Regions from separate parts of the Kosakonia sp. YIM B13571 genome, predicted to be linked through region 1. Evidence: predicted binding sites of a transcription regulator. Region 1 holds the regulator's gene; each other region holds the start of a gene.
The links. Region 1 encodes PurR, which represses purine synthesis genes. Its sites were predicted from a motif close to CANGCAAACGTTTGCNTG; they were not measured.
Positions count from the first base shown of each region.

Region 2: the regulator PurR is predicted to act here: its motif matches at 1,915-1,932, upstream of purM (phosphoribosylformylglycinamidine cyclo-ligase).
Region 3: the regulator PurR is predicted to act here: its motif matches at 1,904-1,921, upstream of glyA (serine hydroxymethyltransferase).
Region 4: the regulator PurR is predicted to act here: its motif matches at 4,186-4,203, upstream of ACFX4O_RS04360 (nucleoside-specific channel-forming protein Tsx).

Region 1 covers NZ_JBHZPL010000002.1:166,504-172,430, reverse strand. Annotated here, with positions in the region: gene sodB (superoxide dismutase [Fe]) at 1-210, shown strand, start outside; gene ACFX4O_RS05940 (MFS transporter) at 265-1,434, opposite strand; gene ACFX4O_RS05935 (YnhF family membrane protein) at 1,603-1,692, opposite strand; gene purR (HTH-type transcriptional repressor PurR) at 1,990-3,015, shown strand; gene punR (DNA-binding transcriptional activator PunR) at 3,034-3,945, opposite strand; gene punC (purine nucleoside transporter PunC) at 4,057-5,253, shown strand; gene cfa (cyclopropane fatty acyl phospholipid synthase) at 5,556-5,927, shown strand, end outside.
Region 2 covers NZ_JBHZPL010000007.1:102,628-108,554, reverse strand. Annotated here, with positions in the region: gene uraA (uracil permease) at 1-1,023, opposite strand, end outside; gene upp (uracil phosphoribosyltransferase) at 1,134-1,760, opposite strand; gene purM (phosphoribosylformylglycinamidine cyclo-ligase) at 1,994-3,031, shown strand; gene purN (phosphoribosylglycinamide formyltransferase) at 3,028-3,669, shown strand; gene ppk1 (polyphosphate kinase 1) at 3,946-5,927, shown strand, end outside.
Region 3 covers NZ_JBHZPL010000007.1:39,134-45,060, forward strand. Annotated here, with positions in the region: gene glrR (two-component system response regulator GlrR) at 1-76, shown strand, start outside; gene glnB (nitrogen regulatory protein P-II) at 151-489, shown strand; gene hmpA (NO-inducible flavohemoprotein) at 526-1,716, opposite strand; gene glyA (serine hydroxymethyltransferase) at 2,033-3,286, shown strand; gene ACFX4O_RS16555 (nickel/cobalt efflux protein RcnA) at 3,333-4,202, opposite strand; gene rcnR (Ni(II)/Co(II)-binding transcriptional repressor RcnR) at 4,346-4,618, shown strand; gene ACFX4O_RS16565 (3-phenylpropionate MFS transporter) at 4,746-5,888, shown strand; gene csiE (stationary phase inducible protein CsiE) at 5,885-5,927, opposite strand, start outside.
Region 4 covers NZ_JBHZPL010000001.1:893,155-899,081, forward strand. Annotated here, with positions in the region: gene thiL (thiamine-phosphate kinase) at 1-720, opposite strand, end outside; gene nusB (transcription antitermination factor NusB) at 796-1,215, opposite strand; gene ribE (6,7-dimethyl-8-ribityllumazine synthase) at 1,235-1,705, opposite strand; gene ribD (bifunctional diaminohydroxyphosphoribosylaminopyrimidine deaminase/5-amino-6-(5-phosphoribosylamino)uracil reductase RibD) at 1,795-2,898, opposite strand; gene nrdR (transcriptional regulator NrdR) at 2,901-3,350, opposite strand; gene ACFX4O_RS04355 (DUF3251 domain-containing protein) at 3,504-4,046, shown strand; gene ACFX4O_RS04360 (nucleoside-specific channel-forming protein Tsx) at 4,341-5,210, shown strand; gene ACFX4O_RS04365 (helix-turn-helix transcriptional regulator) at 5,253-5,927, opposite strand, start outside.

The DNA of each region.
Region 1 (5,927 bases):
TGGTTGGTGAAAAAAGCGGATGGCGCATTGGCCATCGTTTCAACGTCTAATGCGGGCACTCCGCTGACTAGCGATGCAACCCCGCTGTTAACCGTCGATGTGTGGGAACATGCGTACTACATCGATTACCGTAATGCGCGTCCGAACTACCTCGAACATTTCTGGGCGCTGGTAAACTGGTCATTCGTTGCCAAAAATTTCGCTGCATAAACGTGGCATAAAGCAAAGGAGGGGCTTGCCCCTCCTTTTTTGCATTTCTGCTATTTATTCTGCTGCGGCATAAGCACGTTCTGGCTGTGAGCGGCCAGAGAACAGCACCACCAGCAGGCCCAGCCCGGCAATAATCGCGCCCATGACCGGTACGAAATCATAACCCAGCCCACCGGAAATCACTGCCCCACCGGCTGCCGCGCCCAGCGCGTTACCGAGGTTAAAGGCACCGATATTGACCGACGATGAAAGCCCAGGTGCTTCGTGTGCAACTCGCATTACGCGCATCTGCAACGGCGGAACCACCGCAAACGTCGCCGCCCCCCATACCACCATACTAATGGCCGCGCCCACTTCGCTGCGCGCCAGGAACGGGATCGCCAGCATGATAGCAATCAGCAAGATCAAAAAACCTTTCAGCGTGCCGGTGACCGAGCGATCCGCCAGTTTGCCACCGAGATAGTTACCAATGGAGAAGCCAACACCAATCAACACCAGCATCGCAGTCACAAAGACGGGAGTGGCATCGGTAATGGTGTGCAGCACCGGCGCAATATAGGTATACAGCGTGAACATGGCACCTGCGCCGAGCACAGTCGTCAGCAGCGCAGACAACACTTGTGGGCGTACCAGCACCGAAAGCTCTTTACGTACATCCGGGCGCTCACCTGCCCCACCTTTCGGCAGCGAAAAGAACAGGCTCGCCATGGCAATCACACCCAGCCCGGCGGTGGCCATAAACGACATACGCCAGCCAATGGTTTCACCCAGCCATGTTGCGGCAGGTACACCGCCAATGTTAGCAATGGTCAGTCCCATGAACATGGTCGCCACCGCGCTAGCCTGCTTCTCTTTCGCGACAACGCTTGCTGCCACCACCGAGCCAAGACCAAAGAAAGCACCATGGTTCAGGCTGGTGACGATACGCGCCAGCATTAATGTGGTGTAATCCGGTGCAATCGCCGATAGCACGTTACCGAGCGTAAAAATCGCCATCAAAAAGATCAGCGCGTTGCGTCTGCCACGGTGCGACAGCAACAGCGTCATCAACGGCGCACCGACCATCACACCGATAGCATAAGCGCTAATCAGCATCCCCGCCGCCGGAATAGAGACGTCAACGCCGCGGGCAATAACCGGCAGTAATCCCATCGGGGAAAACTCGGTGGTACCAATGCCGAAGGCGCCAATCGCCAGGGCAAGCAAAGGGAAATTAATTTTCATCTGTCACTCCAAAAAAGACATGCCGACTTGCGACCCTGTCGCTGAAGTCAAAAGTATGACAGCAATCACAAAAAACAGAAGTTAGCAGAATGACAAAAGATTATTGCAGAAGTGATAACAATAGCGGGGGGAAGAAAAACGAGGGAGAAGGCTCTCCCTCGCGATAGATCAATGCAGTGCAGCAGTCAGGCCGCCGAAAACAATCAGGCTCAGAACGATGACGGTAGTAACTAAAGAATACTTCAGATCGGTGCTCATCAATTTTCCCCTTTTTAATTTCCCCACAAAAAGTGAGATAACGCATTTTTGCACAAATTATCTTAAAAATCTTGCGGGAATTCACAGGAGAAACGTTTTAATACTTCCCCTTTTGCTCAAGATCAGACAAAATTCGACGCTAAATTTATTAGCGTACCGGCCATTGACTCCCCTCCTGACGTCCCGTGTCGTTTTCCCGGCGTACCGCACCCCCTTTGATGGGTACAGGGTGATTAAAGGCAAACGTTTACCTAAAGTATTATCAGGAGCTTATGATATGGTCTGGAGTGATATCTGATGGCAACGATTAAAGACGTAGCGAAACGAGCAAACGTTTCCACTACAACCGTATCACATGTAATCAACAAAACCCGTTTCGTCGCCGAAGAGACACGCAACGCCGTGTGGGCGGCAATTAAAGAGTTGCACTATTCCCCCAGCGCCGTCGCTCGCAGCCTGAAAGTCAATCACACAAAATCGATCGGCTTGCTGGCAACCAGCAGCGAAGCAGCCTATTTTGCCGAAATTATCGAAGCCATAGAGAAAAAGTGCTTCCAGAAGGGTTACACCTTAATCCTCGGCAATGCCTGGAATAGCCTGGAAAAACAGGGCGCTTATCTGTCGATGATGGCGCAAAAGCGCGTCGATGGTTTACTGGTGATGTGTTCCGAATACCCGGAATCACTATTGAGCATGCTGGAAGAGTACCGTCATATTCCCATGGTGGTGATGGACTGGGGCGAATCGAAGGCCGACTTTACTGATTCCGTTATTGATAACGCCTTTGAAGGCGGGTACATGGCCGGGCGTTATCTTATCGATCGTGGACATCGCGATATTGGCGTGATCCCCGGGCCTCTGGAGCGTAACACGGGTGCTGGCCGCCTGGCAGGCTTTATGAAAGCGATGGAAGAAGCCCTTATTACTGTGCCGGAAAACTGGATAGTACAGGGTGATTTCGAGCCGGAATCCGGCTATCGCGCAATGCAGCAAATCCTTGGTCAAACGCATCGCCCTACCGCAGTCTTTTGCGGCGGCGACATTATGGCGATGGGCGCGCTTTGCGCTGCCGATGAAATGGGTTTACGCGTACCGCAGGATATTTCCCTGATTGGTTATGACAATGTTCGCAACTCACGCTTCTTTACCCCGGCCTTGACCACGATTCACCAGCCGAAAGATTCGCTGGGGGAAACGGCGTTTACCATGCTGCTTGATCGCATCGTCAACAAGCGCGAAGAGTCACAGTCTATTGAAGTGCACCCGCGCCTGGTTGAGCGCCGCTCCGTGGCCGATGGCCCGTTCCGCGACTACCGCCGCTAACCGCTTCTGACGGAGCCGTTAATTCGGCTCCCGTAACCACTCGTCATTCAGCGTTTCACTATCCCCCAGATATTCCAGCAGCCAGTTTAACGCTGGGGAAGCCTCATTTTGTTGCCACGTCAGACAGCACGCCGCATCCGGGAAGGGATTTTCCAGGGTCAGCGCAACCCAGTCGCCACTGTCGAGGCGCGGGCGGGCAAAGTGTGCCGGTACCATTCCCACGCATAACCCTGCAGATAAGCAAGCCTCTGATGATGCCCAATCAGGGACAATCACGCGTTTCTGATTATCCAGCAGCCAAGTAATACGTTTCGGCAACGAACGGGACGTATCTTCCTGGATAAGTGAAGGCCAGTTGCGCAAGGTGTCGTCGCTAAGCGGGCCTGCCATCGACGCCAACGGATGGCGGCTGGAAACCACACATTTCCAGCTCAGCATTCCCATATCACGAAACGCATAACGTCCACCGACGGGGATTGCTTGCGTTGCACCAATCGCCAGTTCAACCCGCCCATCAGCAAGCGCATCCCAGACTCCGTTAAAGACTTCCTGATAAACCTGCAACTCAACATCACTGAAATGGCGATAGAAATCGACGATCAATTGCCGGGTACGTTCAGGTTTTACAATGTTGTCGACGGCAATCGCCAGTTGCCCGCGCCAGCCATTGGCGATTTGCTGGCACTGCTGACGAGTGACCTGCATTTTTTTGATAACAGCTCGCCCTTCTTTCAAAAACCAGACCCCGGCAGGCGTAAGTTCTACATCCCGATGACGGCGCTCAAACAGCGGAACGGCAAGCCACTCTTCAAGCTGCCGCACGGTATAGCTCACCGCAGAAGGTACACGATGTAACTCCTGCGCCGCACCGCTAAAACTGCCATTACGCGCTACAGCATCAACCACTTCCAGCGAATATTCTGACCACATAATCTGCCTGCAAAAATTTTGAAACCACTACGCAAATATTAGCGTTTCACAAGCGCTAATGCACTCCTTACACTCGACAGCCCTGATTACCTGCAATAAAGAGAACCCCTAATGCAACCTGGCAACGGATTTTTAGTCTGGCTCGCGGGATTAAGCGTGCTCGGCTTTTTAGCCACTGATATGTACCTCCCCGCCTTCAGCGCGATACAGCAAGATTTACACACATCGTCTGCGGTGGTTAGCGCAACTTTAAGCCTGTTTCTGGCGGGCTTTGCCATTGCGCAATTGGTATGGGGGCCGCTATCAGATCGCTATGGTCGCAAGCCGGTTTTACTGGCCGGGCTGGCGATTTTTGCGCTGGGCTGTCTGGGAACATTATGGGTACGCGATGCAACCTTGTTACTGGTGCTGCGTTTTGTGCAAGCCGTGGGGGTCTGCGCCGCCACGGTAAGCTGGCAGGCGCTGGTGACGGATAACTACCCTGCACATCGCGTCAATCGCATCTTCGCCACCATTATGCCGCTCGTGGGTTTGACGCCAGCGCTGGCACCGTTGCTTGGCGCCTGGATCCTTGCGCATTTCAACTGGCAGGCCATTTTCGCCACCTTACTGGCGATTACGTTAATTCTGATGATCCCGGCATGGCGACTGAAATCACCGGCGAAGAAAATTGAACACCACGAACAACCGCTAACATTTATGGATCTGCTGCGCGCTCGATACTACCGCGGAAACGTAATTATCTATGCCGCCTGCTCTGCCAGCTTCTTCGCCTGGCTGACCGGCTCGCCGTTTATTCTGCATGAAATGGGTTATGGCCCATCGGTTATAGGCCTCAGTTATGTGCCGCAAACCATCGCCTTTTTAGTGGGCGGTTACGGTTGCCGTGCCGCGTTGCAGAAATGGCAGGGTTCTCGTTTGCTGCCGTGGCTGCTGGGGGCTTTCGCGTTAAGTGTCCTCGCCACCTGGGCCGTCGGTTTTATGCCGGACGTTTCGCTGACCGCGCTGCTCATCCCCTTCTGCTTTATGGCAATGGCGAACGGCGCGATTTACCCTATCGTGGTCGCGCAGGCTCTGCGCCCTTTCCCGCAGGCAACCGGTCGCGCGGCCGCATTGCAGAATACGCTACAGCTGGGTTTATGTTTCCTGGCAAGTCTGGTCGTCTCATGGCTAATCGCAACGCCACTGCTCACCACCACCAGTGTTATGGTGTCAATGGTGTTACTGGCCGCGTTGGGCTATCGGCTACAGCGCCGTACTCAGGATGAACTGGCTGATAAAAAGGTTGTGGCTCCCTCATCGCATTGATAATTGCGCAAGCGACTATCAATAACACAGTGATTAGCTTGCTACCTGCTTTTTATTGAATCACCCGATATTGAAGCCTATACTCATTTTCGGCTGTTTCATAAATACGATAAATATTATGCATTAACGGGTACCGGATTGTACCCGTTTACCCATGGAAGGCCTTTCGGCAAGGGTTCTCTCCCTTCCTCTGTTCTACGTCGGATATCAGCCTCACGGTGAAAACCGTGAGATTTCTCACAAGCCCGAAAAAGCGTCTACGCTGTTTGAAGGTTCTGATCACTGCGAGTGATGGAGAAGTTATGAGTTCATCGTGTATAGAAGAAGTTAGCGTACGGGATGACAATTGGTTCCGTATAGCAAACGAACTGCTGGGTCGCGCAGGTATCCGCGTCAACGGTCCCGCAGCGTCAGATATTCAGGTGAAAAACCCTGATTTTTTCAAACGTGTTTTACAAGAAGGTTCGCTCGGACTCGGCGAAAGTTATATGGACGGCTGGTGGGATTGCGCCCGCCTGGACATATTCTTTACCAAAGTCCTGCGCGCCGGGCTGGAAAACCAACTTCCACACCATCTCAAAGACACACTCCGCATTGCCGGAGCAAGATTATTTAATCTGCAAAGTAAAAAAAGGGCCTGGATTGTGGGCAAAGAACATTACGATCTCGGTAAT
Region 2 (5,927 bases), on a different contig from region 1:
CAGCAGCAGGGAAACACCGCCCATTACCGGCACCGGGATAATCTGGATAGCCGCCGCCAGCTTACCCACACAGGAGAGCAGAATGGCGATGATTGCCGCACCGCCAATCACCCAGGTGCTGTATACGCGGGTAATCGCCATCACGCCGATGTTCTCACCGTAAGTGGTGTTCGGCGTTGAGCCGAAGAAACCGGAGATAATGGTCGAAAGGCCGTTGGCGAACATGGAGCGGTGCAAGCCCGGATCGCGAATCAGGTCTTTTTTGACGATATTCGCCGTTACCACCAGGTGTCCTACGTGCTCGGCAATCACCACCAGCGCCGCAGGCAGAATGGTGAAAATGGCAAACCACTCAAAACGCGGCGTGTAAAATGTTGGCAGCGCAAACCAGTGCGCCTGCGCAATCGGTGCGGTATCGACAACGCCCATCACGAAGGAGAGCGCGTAGCCCGCCAGCACACCAATCAGGATTGGGATAATCGCCATAAAGCCACGGAACAGCACCGAGCCAAACACCGTCACGCCCAGCGTCACCAGTGAGATGATGACGGTTTTGGAATCCGCAGACTGCCCTTCTGCCGGCAGCAGGCCGGCCATATTCGCCGCCACGCCCGCCAGTTCAAGACCGATGACGGCAACGATTGCGCCCATCGCCGCAGGCGGGAACATCACATCCAGCCAGCCGGTACCCGCTTTTTTCACAATCAACGAGACGATGCAAAACAGCACGCCGCACATAATGAACCCGCCGAGCGCCACTTCGTAGCCCAGCGGCAGCAACAGCAGTACCGGGGAGATAAACGCAAAGCTGGAACCTAAATAAGCCGGGATTTTCCCTTTACAAATAAAGATATAAAGCAGCGTCCCAACACCATTGAACAGCAGCACAGTGGCCGGGTTGATGTGGAACAGGATTGGCACCAGCACCGTTGCGCCGAACATGGCGAACAGATGCTGTAAACTAAGCGGGATCGTCTGCAAAAGTGGCGGTCTTTCACTTATCCCGATAGCACGGCGCGTCATAGTGTTTTCCTCTGAGTGTTGTTGTTTGTCTCCCCGTCCAAAATGGCGGGCAGTGTTATGAATTCCAAAAAAAAGCCGACTATCAAAGTCGGCTTTCGATTTCTTATCAGTTACTTCGTACCAAAGATTTTGTCGCCGGCGTCGCCGAGGCCCGGAATAATGTATCCGTGCTCATTCAGCCCCTTATCAATCGACGCGGTGTACAGCTCAACGTCCGGGTGCGCTTTTTCCAGCGCCGCCAGGCCTTCCGGCGCAGCAACCAGCACCAGCACTTTAATACTGTGGCAACCGGCGTTTTTCAGCAGGTCGATGGTAGCGATCATGGAACCACCGGTCGCCAGCATCGGATCGACAACCAGCGCCATGCGCTCGTCGATGTTGGACACCAGTTTCTGGAAGTACGGTACCGGCTCCAGCGTCTCTTCGTTACGGTAGATACCCACCACACTAATGCGCGCGCTCGGTACGTGCTCCAGTACGCCTTCCATCATGCCGAGACCTGCGCGCAGGATCGGCACCACGGTGATTTTCTTACCTTTAATTTGATCAACCTGTACCGGGCCGTTCCAGCCTTCGATGGTCACTTTTTCGGTTTCGAGGTCAGCCGTTGCTTCATAGGTCAGCAGGCTGCCCACTTCTGAGGCGAGTTCACGAAAGCGTTTGGTGCTGATGTCGTTCTCTCGCATCAGGCCCAGCTTGTGTTTGACGAGTGGGTGTTTTACTTCCACGACCTTCATACTCTTCTCCTTTCCCCTGACAGGTGGCAGCCACAAAAAAATCGCCGGATTATACCGCTTTTTCTCCGTTGCGCTACAGGAAGGCGCTTGATCGCGATCAATCAGACTGGAAATGAGTATATCGCAAGAATCCGCCGCGCCCTTAAATAATGGACTCGCAAACGTTTGCCTTGGCTGTTAGAATTGCGCCGAATTTTATTTCTACCGCAAGTAAACGCGTGGGGACCCAAGCAGTGACCGATAAAACCTCTCTCAGCTATAAAGATGCCGGTGTTGATATCGACGCGGGCAATGCTCTGGTTGACCGAATCAAAGGCGTGGTGAAGAAAACCCGTCGCCCGGAAGTGATGGGCGGTCTGGGCGGCTTCGGCGCGCTGTGCGCATTGCCGCAAAAATATCGTGAGCCAGTACTGGTTTCCGGCACTGACGGTGTGGGCACAAAACTGCGCCTGGCGATGGATCTGAAACGTCACGACACTATTGGTATCGACCTGGTGGCAATGTGCGTTAACGATCTGGTGGTACAAGGCGCTGAGCCGCTGTTCTTCCTCGATTACTACGCTACTGGCAAGTTGGATGTCGATACCGCCGCCAGCGTTATCAACGGTATCGCCGAAGGTTGTCTGCAATCCGGCTGTGCGCTGGTTGGCGGCGAAACGGCGGAAATGCCGGGCATGTATCACGGCGAAGATTACGATGTCGCCGGTTTCTGCGTCGGTGTGGTAGAAAAATCAGAAATCATTGATGGCTCCAAAGTGGCCGACGGCGACGTGCTGGTCGCTCTGGCGTCCAGCGGCCCGCACTCCAACGGCTATTCATTGGTGCGTAAAGTGCTTGAAGTGAGCGGTGCCGATCCGCTGACCACGCAACTTGAAGGCAAACCGCTGGCCGATCACCTGCTGGAACCGACTCGCATTTATGTGAAGTCCGTGCTGGAGCTGATTGAAAACGTGGATGTCCACGCCATCGCCCACCTGACCGGCGGGGGTTTCTGGGAAAACATTCCGCGCGTATTGCCGGATAACACCCAGGCGGTGATCGATGAATCCTCCTGGCAGTGGCCAGCGGTATTTAACTGGCTGCAAAGCGCCGGTAACGTGAGCCGTCATGAAATGTACCGCACCTTTAACTGCGGTGTCGGCATGGTCATTGCGCTGCCTGCGGCTGAAGCCGATAAAGCCATCACTCTGCTGAATGCAAGAGGTGAAAACGCGTGGAAAATCGGTATCATCAAAGCGTCCGATTCCAGTGAGCGCGTGGTTATTGAATGAAAAACATCGTGGTGCTGATTTCCGGCAACGGAAGCAATTTGCAGGCGATTATTGACGCCTGCAAACAGAAGAAAATCAACGGCACCCTGCGGGCAGTATTCAGTAATAAGGCCGATGCGTTCGGCCTTGAACGTGCGCGGGAAGCCAATATCCCCGCCCACGCACTGAGCGCAGATCAGTTCGCCAACCGCGATGCGTTTGATCGCGAACTGATGCAGGAAATCGACGCCTACGCCCCGGATGTGGTGGTGCTGGCGGGTTATATGCGTATTCTTAGCCCGGCTTTTGTCGCGCATTATTCCGGGCGTCTGCTGAATATCCACCCTTCCCTGTTGCCGAAATATCCCGGCCTGCACACGCACCGTCAGGTGCTGGAAAACGGCGATGAAGAACACGGCACCAGCGTGCATTTTGTTACCGATGAGCTGGACGGCGGCCCGGTGATTTTGCAAGCCAAAGTGCCGGTGTTCGAAGGGGATACGGAAGAAGAGATCACCGAACGCGTACAGTCGCAGGAGCATGCCATTTATCCGCTGGTGGTGAGCTGGTTTGTTGACGGACGCCTGAAAATGGACAACAACAGCGCCTGGCTGGATGGTGTGCGCTTACCACCCGAAGGTTATGCGGCTGACGAATAATTCCCGCCATTTATCGCTTTTCGCCCTGCACGCTGCGGCAGGGTTTCTTTCCTCTTCCCTCGCAAAAAGAAAAAGTTACTTTATTTCCATCATCTTAGATGTGAAAAACGGATTACTGTCATACTTTTTTGGCACAGTTGGACATCTGATAGCAAAGCTCGCCATAATAAGTTGTGTCATACGAAGGGACGCCAGCAACGTTCATCTGTAAGTCAGGGCACCGTGGAGCGAGAAGGATTTGCCGTGTCCCGAGCAAGAACTGGAGTGTAAACAGGAATGGGTCAGGAAAAGTTATATCTCGAAAAAGAACTAAGCTGGTTGTGCTTCAATGAACGTGTTCTCCAGGAAGCCGGGGATAAAAGTAACCCGCTTATCGAACGCATGCGTTTTTTGGGGATCTATTCCAATAACCTCGACGAATTTTATAAAGTTCGTTTTGCTGAACTAAAACGCCGCTTAATCATTAGCGAAGAGCAAGGCGTTGCCACGAATTCCCGTCATCTGCTGGGTAAGATCCAATCCCGCGTCCTGAAAGCCGATCAAGAGTTCGACGGGCTGTATAACGATCTGCTGCTGGAAATGGCACGTAATCAAATTTTCCTGATTAACGAACGCCAGCTTTCGCAAAACCAGCAGAGCTGGCTGCGCAACTACTTCAAACAGTATTTGCGCCAGCACATTACCCCGATACTGATTAACCGCGAAACCAACCTGGTACGCTTCTTAAAAGACGATTACACCTACCTGGCGGTAGAGATTATTCGCGGCGACGAAATCCGTTACGCGCTGCTGGAAATCCCGTCAGATAAAGTCCCGCGCTTTGTTAATTTACCGCCGGAAACGCCGCGCCGCCGCAAGCCGATGATTCTGCTGGATAACATTCTGCGCTACTGCCTGGATGATATCTTTAAAGGCTTCTTCGATTATGACGCGCTGAACGCTTACTCGATGAAAATGACCCGTGACGCCGAATATGACCTGGTGCACGAAATGGAGTCGAGCCTGATGGAGCTGATGTCCTCCAGCCTGAAACAGCGTCTGACCGCCGAACCGGTGCGTTTTGTTTATCAGCGCGATATGCCAGACGCCATGGTCGAGATGCTGCGCGAGAAACTAACCATCTCCCGCTATGACTCCATTATTCCCGGCGGGCGCTACCACAACTTCAAAGACTTTATTGGTTTTCCGAATGTCGGCAAAGCCAACCTGGTCAACAAACCGATGCCGCGTCTGCGCCACATTGGGTTTGATAAGTTCCGCAACGGTTTTGACGCCATTCGCGAACGCGATGTGCTGCTCTATTATCCGTACCATACCTTTGAACACGTGCTGGAGCTGCTGCGCCAGGCGTCGTTCGACCCGAGCGTGCTGGCGATCAAAATCAACATTTACCGCGTGGCGAAAGATTCGCGCATTATCGACTCGATGATCCATGCGGCGCACAACGGTAAAAAAGTCACCGTGGTGGTGGAGTTGCAGGCGCGTTTCGACGAAGAGGCCAACATCCACTGGGCGAAGCGGCTAACGGAAGCGGGCGTGCAGGTGATCTTCTCCGCGCCGGGCTTGAAAATTCACGCCAAACTGTTCCTCATTTCCCGTATGGAAGGGGAAGAGATTGTGCGCTATGCACACATCGGTACCGGCAACTTTAACGAGAAAACCGCGCGGCTTTACACGGACTACTCATTGATCACCGCCGACGCGCGCATCACGAATGAAGTGCGCCGGGTATTCAACTTTATTGAAAACCCTTACCGCCCGGTGAGTTTCGATTACTTGCTGGTGTCGCCGCAGAACTCACGCCGCCTACTGTACGATATGATCGACGCGGAGATCGCGAACGCGCAGGAAGGTAAACCTTCTGGCATTACGCTGAAGCTAAACAATCTGGTCGATAAAGGGCTGGTGGACAGGCTGTATACCGCCTCCAGTTCCGGCGTGCCGGTGAATCTGCTGGTGCGCGGCATGTGTTCACTTATTCCGCAACTGGAAGGCATCAGCGAAAATATTCGTGTCACCAGCATCGTTGACCGCTATCTTGAGCACGATCGTATCTATATTTTTGAAAACGGCGGCGATAAAAGCGTTTATCTCTCCTCCGCAGACTGGATGACACGTAACATCGATTATCGTATCGAAGTGGCCGCACCGCTGCTCGATCCGCGCCTTAAACAGCGCGTTCTGGATATCATTGATTTACTTTTAAGTGATACCGTGAAAGCCAGGTATATCGATAAAGAACTGAGTAATCGCTATGT
Region 3 (5,927 bases), on a different contig from region 1:
GGCGGGGCGTAACCGCACCGAATTTTATAAACTGCTCTCGCGCCATGAGCTGGACGCCAATGACTTTAAAGAGTAATGGCGAAATGATTATGGTACTGTGAGCAACCGATTACGATGCAGCAGACTGGCAAGAGCGTGTAAGGAACGACCATGAAAAAGATTGATGCGATTATTAAACCTTTCAAACTGGATGACGTACGTGAAGCGCTGGCTGAAGTCGGCATCACCGGGATGACGGTAACGGAAGTGAAAGGTTTTGGTCGCCAGAAAGGCCACACTGAACTTTACCGTGGCGCGGAGTATATGGTGGATTTTCTGCCGAAGGTGAAGATTGAAATTGTCGTGACTGACGACATCGTTGATACCTGCGTGGACACCATTATCCGTACTGCTCAGACCGGTAAAATCGGCGATGGCAAGATTTTCGTCTTTGATGTCGCGCGCGTGGTGCGTATCCGTACCGGCGAAGAAGACGACGCCGCAATCTAATTTCTTCCCTCACCCCGCAGGGTGAGGGAGTCTGCTTTACAGCACCTTATGCGGGCCAAAGCATTCGTAATGAATGCTCTCTTTGTTCACGCCAAGCGCGACCAGCTGTTGAGCGACAAATTGCATAAAACCGACCGGGCCGCAGAGATAAAACTGCATCGCCGGATCGCTGAACTTCCCTTCCAGCACGCGTAAATCCATCAACCCTTCACTGTGATAGCGACCTCTATTCACCTCAGCCGCCGCCGGCTGTTGATACCAAACATGCTGATAAAAATGGTTCAGCGACGCACCGAGTTTGCTCACTTCATCGGCAAAAGCATGTACGTCGCCATTCATCGCAGCGTGGAACCAGTTTACCTGTGCGGCATGCTGCGATTTAGAAAGGCTGTCGAGCATCGCCAGCATCGGGGTTTGACCTACACCGGCGGAGATCAGCGTGACCGGCGTGTTGCTCTGTACATCAATAAAGAAATCCCCGGCAGGTGCCGCAAGATACACAATGTCGCCCACTTTTGCGCTGTTATGCAGCCAGTTAGAAACCTGGCCACCTTCTTCTCGTTTTACCGCGATACGGTAGCTTTTGCCGTCAGGCTTGCGGGTCAGGGAGTACTGGCGGATCTCCTGATTGGCGAAACCTTCAGGTTTCAGCCAGACACCAAGATATTGCCCTGGTTGATAAGCGGCGACCGGCTGGCCGTCGACCGGTTCGAATTCAAAACTGGTGATAAGCGCGCTCTGCGGTTTTTTCTCTACCAGGCGAAATGCGCGCGTGCCTTGCCAGCCGCCCGCTTTTTCGGCGTGTTCGCTGTAGATTTGCGCTTCACGGTTGATAAAGACACCCGCCAGTACGCCGTAGGCCTTTCCCCAGGCGTCCAACACTTCCTGTCCGGGGCTGAACATCTCGTCCAGCGTCGCCAGCAGGTGCGTGCCGACGATGTTGTACTGTTCCGGCTGGATCTGGAAGCTGGTGTGCTTCTGGGCGATTTTTTCAACCGCCGGCAGCAGTGCGGCAAGATTATCAATATTGCTGGCGTAAGCGGCAATGGCGTTGAACAGCGCTTCACGCTGATCGCCGTTGCGCTGGTTGCTCATATTGAAAATCTCTTTCAGTTCCGGGTTGTGAGTGAACATCCGGTCATAAAAATGGGCAGTGAGTTTGGGGCCGGTTGCCGCCAGCAAGGGAAGAGTGGCTTTGACCGTAGCGATGGTTTGAGCGTCGAGCATAATTGCTTCCTTTTTTGCAGATTATTTTAAAGTTGCATTTTAAATGCATCTTATAGCGCGGCGCCCTGGCTTGTAAAGAGTGGACAATGTAAAGGGATTTACATCGTGAATAAGTTGCATCACAAACCTGAAAAGAAATCCGCTTTCGCGGGCAACGTCGTTATCGCTCAAACCCTTGCCTGACGCGGAGCCAATCGTTTGCGTAAAAACCTTTGTCAAGACCTGTTATCAGAATATTAATCAGTTATACTGTGGGCCGTCCCCCAAATTGGGCCCTCGTTTAGAGTTGTTTTGTTAGCTGAGTCAGGAGATGCGGATGTTAAAGCGTGAAATGAACATTGCCGATTATGATGCCGAACTGTGGCAGGCTATGGAGCAGGAAAAAGTACGTCAGGAAGAACACATTGAACTGATCGCCTCCGAAAACTACACCAGCCCGCGTGTAATGCAGGCTCAAGGTTCTCAGCTGACGAACAAATACGCCGAAGGCTACCCGGGCAAACGCTACTACGGCGGTTGCGAGTATGTGGATATCGTTGAACAACTGGCGATTGATCGCGCGAAAGAGCTGTTTGGCGCTGACTACGCGAACGTACAGCCGCACTCCGGTTCACAGGCGAACTTCGCGGTCTACACTGCGCTGCTGCAACCGGGCGATACCGTTCTGGGTATGAACCTGGCGCAGGGCGGTCACCTGACTCACGGCTCCCCGGTTAACTTCTCTGGCAAACTGTACAACATCATCCCTTACGGTATTGATGAGTCCGGTAAAATTGACTACGAAGACATGGCGAAGCAGGCGAAAGAGCATAAACCGAAGATGATTATCGGTGGTTTCTCTGCTTACTCCGGTATCGTTGACTGGGCAAAAATGCGTGAAATCGCCGACAGCATCGGTGCTTACCTGTTCGTTGACATGGCACACGTTGCGGGTCTGATTGCCGCTGGCGTTTACCCGAACCCGGTTCCGCATGCGCACGTTGTGACCACCACCACCCATAAAACCCTGGCGGGTCCGCGCGGTGGTCTGATCCTGGCGAAAGGCGGTGACGAAGAGCTGTACAAAAAGCTGAACTCCGCTGTTTTCCCAAGCGCGCAGGGCGGCCCGCTGATGCACGTTATCGCGGCAAAAGCGGTGGCACTGAAAGAAGCGATGGAGCCAGAGTTTAAAGTTTATCAGCAGCAGGTTGCCAAAAACGCCAAAGCGATGGTGGAAGTGTTCCTGAACCGTGGCTACAAAGTGGTGTCTGGCGGTACTGAAAACCACCTGTTCCTGCTGGACCTGGTTGATAAGAACCTGACCGGTAAAGAAGCGGATGCCGCGCTGGGCCGTGCGAACATCACCGTGAACAAAAACAGCGTGCCGAACGATCCGAAGAGCCCGTTTGTTACCTCCGGTATCCGTATCGGTAGCCCGGCGGTCACTCGTCGTGGCTTCAAAGAAGCGGAAGTGAAGGAACTGGCTGGCTGGATGTGTGACGTGCTGGATAGCATCAATGACGAAGCTGTTATTGAGCGCACTAAACAGAAAGTTCTGGATATCTGCGCCCGCTTCCCGGTTTACGCATAAATTTATTCAGGTCTGAAAAACCCGCTGCGGCGGGTTTTTTTATGCCTTATTGCAGTGCGCTATAACCGTGAATACCCATATAAATGCCGACAAGTGCGATAAGCGCACTGGAAAAATAGGGCGCCTTACGCGCCAGGGTGTTGAATCCAGACCAGCGTTTTGCCGCTTGCTGTACGCTGATTGCCGCGCCAACGCCAACCGCAACCAGTGTCAGTGCGAGACCAATACTGAAGCTGACTACCAGCGTTGCGCCCAACGTGATGGCTTTCAATTGAATACAGATCAGCAAAATAGTGATAGCCGCCGGGCAGGGGATGAGGCCGCCAGTTAAACCAAATAGCAGGATCTGCCCGTTTGTCACTTCACCGCCGGTAAAACGCCGCTCAATATCCCGCGCGTGCGCCCGCTCGTGCGCATCCTGATACTCCTCCTCTTTGGTCACTTTACGCAGCGACAGAATTGTTGGCTGTGCGGTAACTCGGGCGTGTGTAACGGGTTGAAGCACCATGCTGGGCGCGCGATGCGCGTGGCTGTGGTCATGATCGTGGTGGTGATGATGCCCGGCGAGCCACGAACGTTCACCTTGCCAGGTGCGCAGGAACATCCACACCGCCGTACCAAAGATGACCACCGCAGACACCATTTGCAGCCAGGGTTCAACGGCTTGCGCGGTGAATTGGTTGCTGAGATACATGCCTCCGAGCGCAATCAGCCACACCACCACCGTGTGCGACAGCGTGGCGGCGAGACCCAGCATCACGGCCTGTTTAACAGTGCCTTTGATGGCGATGATAAATGCGGCCATCATTGTTTTTGAGTGCCCCGGTTCGAGGCCGTGCAGCGCGCCGAGCAGGATAGCGCTTGGAATAAAAAACCAGGCATTCCCTTGCTGAAAAAGCATGGTGAAGTCATTCATGAGAATAATTCTCGGTAACAATTTGTGCGCTCAAATCTACTCCCCCCCAGTAAAAAATACTACCCCCCAGTAGAAATAAACTCCCCCCCAGTTGATGCATGGTATGCTAAAGTTCGTTTAAGCACGGTCGATTTGAGGTCTGTATGTCGCACACCATCCGGGACAAGAAAAAGCTAAAAGCGCGGGCGAGCAAAATAGAAGGGCAGGTTGCCGCGCTGAAAAAAATGCTCGACGAGCCCCATGAATGCGCCCAGGTTTTGCAGCAAATCGCGGCGATCCGTGGCGCAGTAAACGGGTTAATGCGCGAGGTTATCAAAGGGCATCTAACCGATCATATCGTGCATGAGAACGACGAAATTAAGCGTGAAGCGGATCTGGATGTAGTGCTGAGCGTTCTCGATTCTTATATCCGCTAAGCAACGGCGAGCAGCCTGGATGCTGATATTCGCCAGCAAACATTGGGTAAGCGCATGTGTTGCCTGATTGTTACTTGCCAGCCCTGTTATTTATCGCCAGACTATCGCCTCCATTCAGGAGGAAATCATGGTCTTGCAGTCCACGCGCTGGCTGGCGCTCGCTTATTTCACCTACTTTTTTAGCTACGGCATCTTTTTACCTTTCTGGAGCGTCTGGCTCAAAGGCGTGGGGCTGACCCCGGAAATCATCGGTATGCTGCTTGGTGCCGGTCTTGTCGCCCGTTTTCTTGGCAGCCTTTTCATCGCCCCACGCGTGAGCGATCCTTCCCGCTTGATTACGGCTCTGCGCGTACTGGCGCTGGCGACACTGCTGTTCGCGCTGGCTTTTCACTCCGGAACTCATGTGGCCTGGCTGGCGGTCATTATCATTGGTTTCAACCTCTTCTTTTCGCCGCTGGTGCCGCTCACCGATGCGCTGGCGGGTACCTGGCAGAAACAGTTTCCTATGGATTACGGCCGCGTGCGGCTGTGGGGATCGATTGCTTTTGTGATTGGTTCGGCGTTGACCGGCAAACTGGTGAGCCTGTTTGATTACCAGTCGATTCTGGCGCTGCTGACGCTGGGCGCGGCATCCATGTTGCTGGGGATGCTGCTGCGTCCTTCCATTTTGCCGCAGGGTGAAAATCGCCAGCAGGACGGCGCAGGTTGGCAGGCATGGCGGGTACTGATTGCGCAGAACTGGCGTTTCCTCGCCTGCGTGTCGCTGCTACAAGGCGCACATGCAGCCTATTACGGCTTCAGCGCCATTTACTGGCAGTCGGAGGGGTATTCTGCTTCAACCGTGGGGTATTTGTGGTCGTTAGGCGTGGTGGCAGAAGTGGTGATTTTCGCGCTCAGCAACCGGCTGTTCCGCCGCTTCAGTGCGCGCGATCTGCTGCTGCTTTCCACCGTCTGCGGGTTGGTACGCTGGAGCCTGATGGGCTGGACGACCGAGCTTCCGTGGCTGATTATTGCGCAGATCCTGCACTGCGGCACGTTCACCGTTTGCCATCTGGCCGCGATGCGCTATATCTCGGCGCGGCAGGGCAGCGAAGTTATCCGCTTGCAAGCGGTCTATTCAGCGGTCGCGATGGGCGGCAGTATTGCGCTGATGACCATGATTGCCGGTTTCCTGTTTGAACATCTGCATCAGGGGCTGTTTTTTGTCATGGCCGTGCTGGCCATTCCGGCGCTGTTCCTGCGCCCGAAAGTCGCCGTGCAGGCTGGCTAACTTTCCAGCATGTCGCGAATATGCCGCTGCTGTTGCCCG
Region 4 (5,927 bases), on a different contig from region 1:
CGGCAATGCATTCAGATCGATACGCGCACCGCAACTGCTGGCTTTCAGCACATGTGCCAGGTCAGAAATCAGGCCATCGGAGAGATCAATTGCAGAACTTGCGAGGTTACGCAGCGCCTGCCCCTGCAATACGCGCGGCGTTGGGCGCAGGTGGCGCTTAAGCAAATATTGCGCATCAGCGCTATCGTCAACGACTAAACGCTGTTGCAAAATCGCCAGACCGGCAGCGCTGTCGCCCGGCGTACCGGTGACATAGATCCAGTCACCTGGCTTCGCGCCAGAACGTTTCATTGCCCGCCCAACCGGCACATAACCATGAATGCCAATCGTCATCGACAGCGGGCCACGCGTGGTGTCGCCGCCGATCAGTTGCATATCGTAGTAATTGAGCTGTTCAAACAGGCTGTCGCTAAATGCTTGCAGCCAGTCTTCATTCGCCTCGGGTAGCGTCAAGGCCAGCGTTAACCACGCCGGATCGGCCCCCATCGCCGCCAAATCGCTGAGATTAGATGCTATCGCTTTGTACGCCAGATCGGCCGGATCGATATCCAGCAGAAAATGGTTGCCCGCCACCAGCGTATCGACGCTGATCGCCAACGTCTGTTTTTCGGGAACATTGAGTAGCGCGCAGTCGTCGCCAATGCCAGTTTCTACATCGCGACGGGAATTTCGTACGCGGTCAAAATAACGGGCAATCAGGGAAAATTCGCCGCATGCCATACGTTATACCTCTGTAGAAAAAAGAAAAAGCCGGAACCGACGTGCAAAGTGCAGCGCCAGCTTCCGGCTTGCGGATCACTTCTTGTGGGGGCGGATCGCAGGTGCGGCTTTATCCAGCACGCCGTTAACAAACTTGTGGCTGTCTTCAGCGCCGAAGGTTTTTGCCAGTTCGATCGCCTCGTTGATCGCCACTTTGTATGGCACATCATCACGTTTGGACAATTCGAACAGTGCGATACGCAATACCGCTTTCTCGACCTGGCCCAGCTCTTCGAGCAAACGAGACAGGTAAGGCTTCATTAAGCCATCGAGATATGCGCTATTAGTCGCCACCCCGGTCAACAGTTCACGGAAGTACAGAATATCAACGTCTTTAACGTCTTGCTCTGCCAGGAACTGGTATTCAACATCAGCGATGTCGTTCTGGGACAACTGCCAGGAGTAGAGCGCCTGGACGGCACACTCACGGGCGCGGCGACGAGCAGCAGGTTTCACGGAATTCCCCTTACAAAATTCAGGCCTTGATGGCTTTCAATACATTAATCATTTCAAGCGCGGTCAGTGCGGCTTCCGCACCTTTATTACCGGCTTTGGTGCCAGCACGTTCGATGGCTTGTTCAATACTCTCAGTGGTTAGCACACCGAAAGCTACCGGGATCTCGCTGTCCTGGGCCACATGCGCCAGACCATTGCTTGCGCCGCCGGCAACATATTCGAAGTGCGCAGTACCACCGCGAATCACGGTGCCAAGTGCAATCACCGCGTCATATTTGCCGGTTTTCGCCAGCGCACCAGCCGCCAGCGGCAGCTCATAAGCACCAGGCACCCACACAACGGTGATGTTGTTATCTTTCACCTGACCGATGCGTTTCAGCGCATCAATCGCGCCTTCCAGCAGGCTGTCGTTGATGAAGTTGTTGAAACGCGCAATGGTGATAGCGACGCGAGCGTCCGGAGCAGCAACGTTGGCTTCAATAATGTTCATACACTTCCTTCACAGGTTCAGTTCGGACCCCGCAGGGGGGCGGATTTTAGCATAATATTTTACGCGCTGCTTCCCTTTTACAGCAGGCATCACGCATGAGTGAGATGCAGGCAGACATCCGGGCCAACCTGACGTATCTCGTTGAATTTAAAGTGAGGTGCGTCCGCAAGGGCGGATAACCCCGGCAGCACGCACAGACCGCGCGCATCACTGCCTAACAGTGTAGGTGCCAGGTAGACAATCAGTTCGTCCACCAGGCCAGCCTGCAATAACGCGCCGGCAAGGTGCGCGCCCGCTTCGACCCATACACTGTTGATCTGCTGTTTGCCGAGCAGCATCATCAGCATGACCAGATCGGCGTGGCCGTTGTGTTCCGGTACGATAATTTCACGCACATTTTCAGGCCATTGGCGTTCATCGGCTCGCGTGCGGGCAAACCAGGTTTCTCCCGCCAGGCCGACCAACTGATGCTGCGGTGTCACCCGGTTCTGGCTGTCGATGACAATACGTACCGGTTGACGCAAATTTTCCTGCGGGTAAAGCGCCTGAGTATCAGCGTTTAACTCTGCCCAGCGCACGGTCAGCGCTGGATCGTCCGCCAGCACCGTTTCACTACTGGTCAGGATCGCGTGGCTCTGCGCGCGTAGCAACTGTACATCGCGGCGCGCCTGCGGTGAGGTGATCCACTGACTTTCGCCGCTGGCCATCGCGGTACTGCCATCAAGCGACGCGCCCAGTTTAAGCTGAACGTAAGGGAACCCGGTGCGCATACGTTTGAGAAAGCCTTTATTCAACGCTTCAGCTTCACTCATCATTAACCCGTGGCTGACTTCAATACCTTCTTGCTGCAAGCGATACAAACCGCGTCCGGCCACCTGCGGGTTAGGATCCTGCATCGCGGCGACCACGCGCGCAACACCAGCATTAATCAGCGCTTCGCAACATGGCGGCGTACGCCCGTGATGGCTGCAAGGTTCCAGCGTGACATACACCGTCGCACCACGAGCCCGTTCGCCCGCCATGCGCAACGCATGTACTTCCGCGTGCGGTTCGCCAGCACGGTAATGAAAACCTTCGCCGACAATGTTGCCGTCATTGACAATTACGCAGCCGACACGCGGGTTCGGGTGAGTGGTAAAACGCCCACGCTGCGCCAGTTTCAGCGCTCGCGCCATGTACATTTCGTCAAGCATGATTAGTCCTGTAGACGGGCGATCTCTTCGCCAAATTCGCGAATATCTTCAAAGCTACGGTAGACGGAGGCAAAGCGGACATAGGCCACTTTATCGAGCTTTTTCAGCTGCTCCATCACCAAATTGCCAATCATCTTACTCGGCACTTCCCGTTCGCCAGTTGCGCGAAGTTGCGATTTAATGTGATTTAACGCCATTTCTACGTCGTCCGCGCTGACCGGGCGCTTTTCCAGCGCTTTTAACATGCCACGACGCAGCTTCTCTTCATTGAACGGTTCACGCACATCATTACTTTTCACGACGCGCGGCATCACAAGCTCCGCCACTTCAAAGGTGGTGAAACGCTCATTGCAGACCAGGCACTGCCGGCGACGGCGAACGGATGAACCTTCACCCACCAGGCGAGAATCGATAACTTTGGTATCCACGGCGAAACAGAATGGGCAATGCATACGGCGTCCTGACGTTAGAGTTAACTGAAATCTATTTTACCCTGAACTGGCATGACAACAAAGGCAGACCGTTTTTGAGACAATGGATCGATGGCAACGAGGCCGTTGCGATCTACCATTACAGAGAAGATCCTATCCAAGGAAACAGACACAATGACAAGACGTTACCTAAGAACCCTGTTACTGGGAAGCCTTTTTGCCCTCAGTGCCTGCGCCCAGCAAAGCGAAGTTCGCCAGCTCCATCAAAGTGTCAGCACGCTAAATAATGAAATGAGCAAGCTGAACAAAGAGACGGTGAAAATCACCCAGCAGAACACCCTGAATGCCAAATCCGGCAGCGGCGTTTACCTGCTGCCAGGTGCCAACACGCCCGCCCGGTTGAATAGCCAAATCGGTATGCTGCGGATGTCGTTGCAAAATATCGCGCCGAATGCGGCGGGAACCCGCGTTGTGTTGCGGATCCAGGGCGAATCCAACGATCCGTTACCGGCGTTCAGTGGAACCGTTGAGTGGGGTCAGATCCAGGGCACCACCGAGAACTACCAGGAAGTGAATGTACAAAACCAGCTGATTAACGCACCGGCCAGCACGCTGGCACCGAGTGACGTTGATATTCCGCTGCAACTTAACGGCATCACACCGGAGCAGTTAGGCTTTGTCCGCATTCACGATATCCAGCCCACCAATTTGCCGTAACCCCAGGGGCGACGCTGTCGCCCTTTCTTACTCTCTGTCATGCATTTTCTTCTTTTTTGTCATCTCTTCATCACATTCACCAATTTGCAATATCGATAAATGCCAGTACAATCGCCGTCGTTTATTGCACGCAAACGTGAACGCAATCGATTACGCGTGTGTCAATAATGTGAAACAACACATATTTTTGTGAACGCGGATACTTATAATAGGCGCGCAGAAATATGAAACATTTAGAAACTCCATGCGTGCTTTCTTTCACTCCCGTCTGGGATCTCAATCAGTGGCGTAATGATGAAAAAAACAATTCTCGCAGCCGGTGCTGCTCTGGCGCTTTCCGCTTCTTTTACTGCTAACGCAGCGGATAACAGCAAACCTGAATACGTTTCCGACTGGTGGCACCAGAGCGTAAACGTGGTGGGCAGCTACCACACCCGTTTCGGACCTGTTCCGCGTAACGATACTTATCTGGAATATGAAGCGTTCGCCAAGAAAGATTGGTTTGATTTCTACGGCTACCTGGATGCGCCGGTCTTCTTCGGTGGTAACACCGGTGCGAAGGGGATCTGGAACCACGGTTCGCCGCTGTTTATGGAAATCGAGCCGCGTTTCTCTATTGATAAACTGACCGGCAGCGATCTGAGCTTTGGTCCGTTCAAAGAGTGGTATTTCGCCAACAACTACATTTACGACATGGGTCGCAACGCTTCCGGCCGCCAGAGCACCTGGTACATGGGTCTGGGTACCGATATCGACACCGGTCTGCCGATGAGCCTCTCCCTGAACGTCTATGCGAAATACCAGTGGCAGAACTACGATGCGCCAAACCAGAACGAGTGGGATGGCTACCGTTTCAAAGTGAAATATTTCGTGCCGATCACCAGCCTGTGGGGCGGTCAGCTGAACTATATCGGTTTTACCAACTTTGACTGGGGTTCAAAACTGGGCGACAGCCGCTACTACGTTAACGGCGAACAGTTCCGCACCAACAACTCGATTGCCTCCAGCCATATCCTCTCGCTGGGCTACGATCACTGGCACTACTCTGTGGTTGCGCGTTACTGGCACAATGGCGGTCAGTTAAAAGATGATGCAGCCATGGGCGATACCTATGTGCGTTCTACCGGTTGGGGTGGTTACCTGGTTGTTGGTTACAACTTCTAATCCCACTGCATTGCATAAAAGCCGACCCGATGGTCGGCTTTTTTATTGCCAGCGCGCTTTCTGCAGGTTAACAAATGCCTGCATCGATCTGTCCGCGCGTTCCGTAAATGTCTTGCCAGTAAAAGTGACCGACGTGCAGCGATCGAGACGGAAACAACGATAGTCATCACGTAACGTACACCACGACACCAATACCCAAACACTTCCCATAAACGACAACCCTAACGGATGGATCACCCGCTCCGAGGCTATTCCTTTGTCGTCTTCATAATGCAGATGCAGCTCCTGATGCAGTCGCATCGCCTGGTGCATAACATCAAACCAGACGCGTACCTGCGGGTATTTATCAAAATTGGGTGAAACGATGCGGTTGCGTTCAGCCGTAATGCGTTTGTCGTAAGGCAGCACAGACAAAAGTTTTTCCTGCGCCGAACCAGCAGCTTGTGCCAGCGTATCGCCGCTCCAGGTTTGCAACATGCCGATAGCGGCAATTAGTGCTTCAACCTCAAGGCCGGTAAACATTAACGGCGGCAAATCGAAACCGGGCAGTAAACGATAACCGCTGCCTGCTTCGCCCTGGATCGGTACGCCAGAGAGCGACAAATCGCGAATGTCGCGATAGATGGTGCGTTCAGAAACCTCCAGCCGCTCGGCCAGTAGCGCCGCCGTCACGCGACGTCGGGTACGCAGAACCTGAACTATCTGAAACAATCGATC